Rhizobium sp. N324: one gene and its partner. The protein of the gene in region 1 interacts with the protein of each later gene in a pairwise test. Links are inferred from orthologs where the notes say so. Each region holds a gene or a part of one and is shown on either strand. Other genes may lie near its edges. The genes, in order: nusG and rho.

The links.
Region 2: the proteins of nusG (region 1) and rho interact in binary tests that used the Escherichia coli proteins (3 or more experiments, as listed by UniProt). The link is inferred for Rhizobium sp. N324 from one-to-one orthologs.

What each region holds. Positions count from the first base shown.
Region 1 is NZ_CP013630.1:1,794,505-1,797,648, forward strand. The notes cover bases 97-2,921. They hold nusG (transcription termination/antitermination protein NusG), read left to right. Parts: upstream 97-1,156; coding sequence 1,157-1,687; downstream 1,688-2,921. Other genes in these bases: AMK05_RS08580 (NAD-dependent epimerase/dehydratase family protein), read left to right, coding at 97-501; secE (preprotein translocase subunit SecE), read left to right, coding at 939-1,139; rplK (50S ribosomal protein L11), read left to right, coding at 1,864-2,295; rplA (50S ribosomal protein L1), read left to right, coding at 2,300-2,921. Also shown: more of AMK05_RS08580, read left to right, coding at 1-96; more of rplA, read left to right, coding at 2,922-3,001. UniProt on the Escherichia coli protein: Part of the processive rRNA transcription and antitermination complex (rrnTAC). The complex forms an RNA-chaperone ring around the RNA exit tunnel of RNA polymerase (RNAP).
Region 2 is NZ_CP013630.1:4,636,098-4,639,344, reverse strand. The notes cover bases 243-3,170. They hold rho (transcription termination factor Rho), read left to right. Parts: upstream 243-1,037; coding sequence 1,038-2,303; downstream 2,304-3,170. Other genes in these bases: mnmE (tRNA uridine-5-carboxymethylaminomethyl(34) synthesis GTPase MnmE), read left to right, coding at 2,406-3,170; hemJ (protoporphyrinogen oxidase HemJ), read left to right, coding at 302-838. Also shown: more of mnmE, read left to right, coding at 3,171-3,247. UniProt on the Escherichia coli protein: Facilitates transcription termination by a mechanism that involves Rho binding to the nascent RNA, activation of Rho's RNA-dependent ATPase activity, and release of the mRNA from the DNA template.

The DNA of each region.
Region 1 (3,144 bases):
TGCTTTGCCGAAGGCCATCGCGATTTCCACCAGTTCCCGCTGGAGGAGGACTACGACGTCAATCCGATGGATTCCTACGGGCTGTCAAAGGTGGTCAACGAAAAGACGGCCCGCGCCTTTGCCGAACGGTCGGGCTTCGACATCTATGCGCTGCGAATCGGCAATGTCATCGAGCCGCACGAATATGAGAGGTTCCCCACCTTTTTCGCCAATCCCGAGATGCGCAAGCGCATCGCCTGGAGCTATATCGATGCCCGCGACCTCGGGCAGATCTGCCATCTCTGCATCGAAAAGGACGGTCTCGGCTATCAGGTGTTCAACGCCGCCAACGACACCGTCTCGGCCAACACGCCGTCGAAGGAGCTTGCGCAGCGATTCTTTCCGAACGTGCCCTTCACTCGCGAGATCGGCGAATATGAAGGCCTTCTCTCCAACCGCAAGATTCGCGAGGTGCTGGGGTTCAAGGAAGAGCACGATTGGCGGAAATATGTGACGGTCTGAACGGATCCCGGCAGCGCGACGAGCAAGCCGATCGCTCGCATATACGCAGAATGGCTATGAAAATCGAAAATCGTGCTTGCCAATCCGCTGTCGTCGTCTTAAAGGGAGCGCCATGCTTTTCAGCAGCGATTTGCGGGCCTTGGCCCGGCGCTGAATGATCGGTGTGAAGGGGTATAGCTCAGTTGGTAGAGCGGCGGTCTCCAAAACCGCAGGTCGTAGGTTCGAGCCCTACTGCCCCTGCCATTTTCCTTGATGCGGGACAGCGCGGACATGCTCGCGGCATTCCGGCCGGGGATTGATGGGTGATGACTAATTTCGTTAAACTTCGGTTTCCCTCTTGTGTATTCGGAAATCGGTGTTTATTTAGGGTTCAACAGACACGCGGTGCGTGGGGCTGATAGTTTCAGCTTTACGCGCCGTAATTGCGTGGGCAGTCGATGGCATCCAAATCCAATCCGTTTGCGTTTCTGCAGCAGGTTCGCTCCGAGACGTCCAAAGTTACATGGCCGTCGCGCCGCGAGACGATGATCTCGACGGTTATGGTGCTTGTGATGGTGGTTTTCGCTGCACTGTTTTTCTTTGCCGCTGACCAGCTGATCGGCTGGGTTCTGAGCTTCGTGCTGAATACCGGCAACTGATACGGGTGGAGATGAAAATGGCGGCACGTTGGTACATCGTCCACGCATATTCAAATTTTGAAAAGAAGGTCGCTGAAGACATCGAGAACAAGGCTCGCCAGAAGGGGCTTGAGCACCTGTTCGAGAAGATCCTCGTGCCGACCGAAAAGGTGGTGGAAGTGCGTCGCGGCCGCAAGGTCGACAGCGAGCGCAAGTTCTTCCCGGGCTATGTCATGGTTCGCGCCAATCTGACGGATGAAGCCTATCACCTGATCAAGAATACGCCGAAGGTCACCGGCTTTCTCGGCTCTGACAATAAGCCCGTTCCGATTCCGGATTATGAAGCCGAGCGCATTCTCGGTCAGGTCCAGGAAGGTGTCGAGCGGCCGAAGGCCTCCATTACCTTCGAGATCGGCGAGCAGGTTCGCGTTTCCGACGGCCCGTTCGCGTCGTTCAACGGCACGGTTCAGGATGTCGACGAAGAGCGTTCGCGCCTGAAGGTTGAAGTGTCGATCTTTGGCCGCGCAACGCCGGTCGAGCTGGAATACGCTCAGGTCGAGAAGGTCTGATTGCAAGAGATTGGAAGCAGGCCTTGCGGCCGGTTTCCCGCGGACCTTGTCCGCACCCGCGTGGAAGGTGAGGGGTCTTAGCCGGACCCCAATGATCCGCACCACGCAACCGCAGCCGCCGGAGCGATCCGGCATCACGGGCCGGGCGACCGGCCGCTCATGAAAGGCAGAGAGATATGGCTAAGAAAGTTGCAGGCCAGCTCAAGCTTCAGGTCAAGGCAGGATCGGCAAACCCGTCCCCGCCGATTGGTCCGGCGCTTGGTCAGCGTGGCATTAACATCATGGAATTCTGCAAGGCGTTCAATGCCGCCACGCAGGAAATGGAAAAGGGCATGCCGATCCCGGTCGTCATCACCTATTACCAGGACAAGTCCTTCACCTTCGCGATGAAGCAGCCTCCGGTCAGCTACTGGCTGAAGAAGGAAGCGAAGATCACGTCCGGTTCCAAGACGCCCGGCAAGGGCGCCAAGGCCGGCTCCCTCACCAAGGCTCAGATCAAGACGATCGCAGAAGCCAAGATGAAGGATCTGAACGCAGCGGATATCGAAGGTGCAATGGCGATGATCGAGGGCTCTGCCCGCGCCATGGGCCTGGAAGTGGTGGGTTAAGATCATGGCTGGTAAGCGCACGCAGAAGATCAACGAAGGTGTTGATCCCACCAAGCTCTACGCTCTGAGCCTCGCCATCGGCATGGTCAAGGAACGGGCTGTCGCCAAGTTCGACGAAACCATCGAAGTCTCGATGAACCTCGGCGTCGACCCGCGCCATGCGGACCAGATGGTTCGCGGCGTCGTCAACCTGCCGAACGGCACCGGCCGTACGGTTCGCGTCGCCGTCTTCGCTCGCGGCGTCAAGGCTGACGAAGCCAAGGCTGCCGGTGCCGATATCGTCGGTGCTGAAGACCTCGTCGAAATCGTTCAGGGCGGCAAGATCGAATTCGATCGCTGCATCGCCACCCCCGACATGATGCCGCTCGTCGGCCGTCTCGGTAAGGTTCTCGGCCCCCGCGGCATGATGCCGAACCCGAAGGTCGGCACCGTCACCATGGACGTCGCCGGAGCCGTCAAGGCTTCCAAGGGCGGCGCAGTCGAGTTCCGCGTCGAGAAGGCTGGTATCGTCCATGCCGGCATCGGCAAGGCCTCTTTCGACGCCAAGGCTCTGGAAGAAAACATCCGCGCTTTCGCTGACGCCGTCATCAAGGCGAAGCCGGCTGGCGCCAAGGGCAACTACGTCAAGCGCGTGGCGATTTCTTCGACCATGGGTCCGGGCGTCAAGATCGAAGTCGGCTCGGTCACCGCAGCGCCGACTGCATAAGTTGATTGCCGGACCTCGGTCCGGTCACTGAAATTCCGGCCTCGCAAGGGGCCGGAATATTCCGGAGAAATCCGGAATCCTGTCCGAGATTGCAGGTGGTTTTCCCTTAATCACTTCGCCTGCATGAGACGGGTAAGACCCGA
Region 2 (3,247 bases), 2.8 Mb from region 1 along the record:
AAGGTGCTGGCTACCAGCTGAAAACATATCGTCAGAAGACCGGCGCCGATGCGATCGGCCTCGATTGGTCGGTGCCTTTGGCCTTTGCCGCCGAACTGCAAAAAGATGGACCGGTTCAGGGTAATCTCGATCCGATGCGCGTCGTTGCCGGCGGCCGGGCGTTGGAAGAGGGAGTTGACGATATTCTGAAGCATCTCGGCCATGGACCGCTGATCTTCAATCTCGGCCACGGCATCACGCCGCAGGCTGACCCCGAGCATGTGCGCCTGCTGGTCGATCGTGTGCGAGGGTCGACGTGAGGATGGAAAAGCAGACCGATCGCGGGCTCGGCGCCTACGCCCGCCGGCGCGCGCATTTTGCGCTGGCTTTCTTCGCGCTGCTGGCGGTCGGGCTTTTCGCGTGGAACCCGGATAATCTCTATCTCTGGATCAAGGCGCTCCACATCATCGCAGTGATTTCCTGGATGGCCGGGTTGCTTTATATGCCGCGGCTGTTCATCTACCACACCGATGCCGAACCGGGTTCCGTGCAATCGGAGACCTTCAAGGTGATGGAGCGTCGGCTGCTTCGGATCATCATGACGCCGGCGATGATGCTGACATGGATCTTCGGCCTCTATCTCGCCTGGTCGGTCTATGGATTCCAGGGCGGCTGGCTGCATGCCAAGATCGGCCTCGTCGCGCTGCTGACCGGGGTTCATATGTTCTTCAGCCGCGCTGTTAGAGCCTTCGAGCGGGATGAAAATCGCCGCTCGGCACGCTATTGGCGCTTCATGAACGAGGCGCCGACCTTGCTGATGATCCTGATCGTCATCCTCGTCGTGGTGAAGCCGTTTTGAGGACGAATTCGCCTTCAGGTTAAATTTGCTTCATTTTAAGCAGCCCTCTTGCGGCGGCGATTGCGAGTCGCTATTTTCCGCGCAACTCATCTACGTGGCATGTGTGTAGAGTTCAGTCGTCTGCGAGCCCTTTCGCAGTACCGAATACGACCCAACATCGCCTTTCCCCTGCAAAATTGAAAAGAGTATTGGTCACTTCATGGCTGAAATGAAGCTTCAGGAACTTAAAAGCAAATCCCCGACGGATCTTCTGGCTTTCGCCGAATCGCTCGAGGTCGAGAATGCCAGCACGATGCGTAAGCAGGAGCTGATGTTTGCCATCCTCAAGATGCTTGCCAGCCAGGATGTCGAAATTATCGGCGAAGGGGTCGTCGAGGTGCTGCAGGATGGTTTCGGTTTCCTGCGTTCGGCCAATGCAAACTACTTGCCGGGTCCGGACGATATCTATATCTCACCGTCGCAGATCCGCCGGTTCTCGCTCAAAACTGGCGATACCGTCGAGGGCCCGATCCGCGGGCCGAAGGAAGGCGAGCGCTATTTCGCGCTGCTGAAAGTCAACACCATCAATTTCGACGATCCGGAAAAGATCCGTCACAAAGTCCATTTCGACAATCTGACGCCGCTCTATCCGAACGAGCGCTTCAAGATGGAACTCGATATTCCGACATCCAAGGATCTGTCGCCGCGGGTCATCGACTTGGTGGCGCCGCTCGGCAAGGGCCAGCGCGGATTGATCGTCGCACCGCCGCGCACCGGTAAGACCGTGCTGCTGCAGAACATTGCCCATTCGATCACGGCAAATCATCCGGAATGCTATCTCATCGTTCTGCTGATCGATGAACGCCCCGAAGAAGTGACCGACATGCAGCGCTCGGTCCGCGGCGAGGTCATCTCCTCGACCTTCGACGAACCGGCCGTGCGTCACGTCCAGGTGGCCGAGATGGTCATCGAAAAGGCCAAGCGTCTTGTCGAACATGGCCGCGACGTCGTCATCCTGCTCGATTCGATCACCCGTCTTGGCCGTGCCTACAACACGGTTGTTCCGTCTTCCGGCAAGGTGCTGACCGGCGGTGTCGACGCCAACGCGCTGCAGCGGCCGAAGCGCTTCTTCGGCGCGGCGCGTAACATCGAGGAAGGCGGCTCGCTGACGATCATCGCGACGGCACTGATCGACACCGGCAGCCGCATGGACGAAGTGATCTTCGAAGAATTCAAGGGCACCGGCAACTCGGAAATCGTCCTCGACCGCAAGGTCGCCGACAAGCGCATCTTCCCGGCGATGGACATCCTGAAGTCCGGCACGCGTAAGGAAGACCTGCTCGTTCCGCGCCAGGATCTTCAGAAGATCTTCGTGCTGCGCCGCATTCTGGCGCCGATGGGCACGACCGATGCGATCGAATTCCTGATCGACAAGCTCAAGCAGACGAAGAACAATTCGGACTTCTTCGACTCGATGAATACATAATCCTTAGCCGGATTCATCCTTTGGAAGCTGGGGACATCCGAACGATGTCGCCAGCTTTTCTATTTGTCGGGATCGATTCGGGTTCGAACCGGAACAGGCGAGATGGCCATGTTGCATGATACGATCTTTGCGCTATCGAGCGGTGCCACACCCTCCGGTGTATCGGTCGTTCGAATCAGCGGTCCGTTGACCAAGGAGATCTTGGTTGGTTTGGTCGGATCGGTTCCGACAGCCCGTTATGCGTCCCGCCGAACGATTCGGGCTCGTAACAACCAGCCGATCGATAGCGGCCTCGTGTTGTTTTTTCCTGCACCGCACTCGTTTACCGGCGAAGACGTGGCCGAGCTGCAGCTGCACGGCAGCAAAGCGGTGCTGGCGGCGCTGTTCCAAACGCTTGGCGATGTTCCAGGCGTTCGCATGGCGGTCGAAGGCGAATTCTCCCGCCGGGCGTTTGAGAACGGCAAGCTTGATCTCGTTGAGGTCGAAGGGCTCGCCGATCTAATCGGCGCTGAAACCGAGATGCAGCGACGGCTAGCGGTCGAACACAGCGCCGGTGGACTTTCCCTCATTTACGATTCGTGGGCGGAACGATTGACGCGCGCCCGCGCGCTGATCGAGGCGGAACTTGATTTTGCCGACGAGGACGACGTTCCCGGTTCGGTGTCCGAGATGGTCTGGGCCGATATGGATAGGCTGCGCGGTCATATCGAGCACCATCTCGCGGCAGCGTCGGCCGGAGAGATTATCAGGGACGGCTTCAAGGTGGTCATCGCCGGCGCGCCGAACGCTGGGAAATCCAGCCTGCTGAACGCTCTGGCACAGCGCGATGTCGCCATTGTCACCGAGATCGCGGGAACCACTCGCGATATCCTGCAGGTCGATCTTGATATTGATGGCTATCTGATAAAGCTCTATGACACGGCAGGTCTTCGCCAGGCGGATGA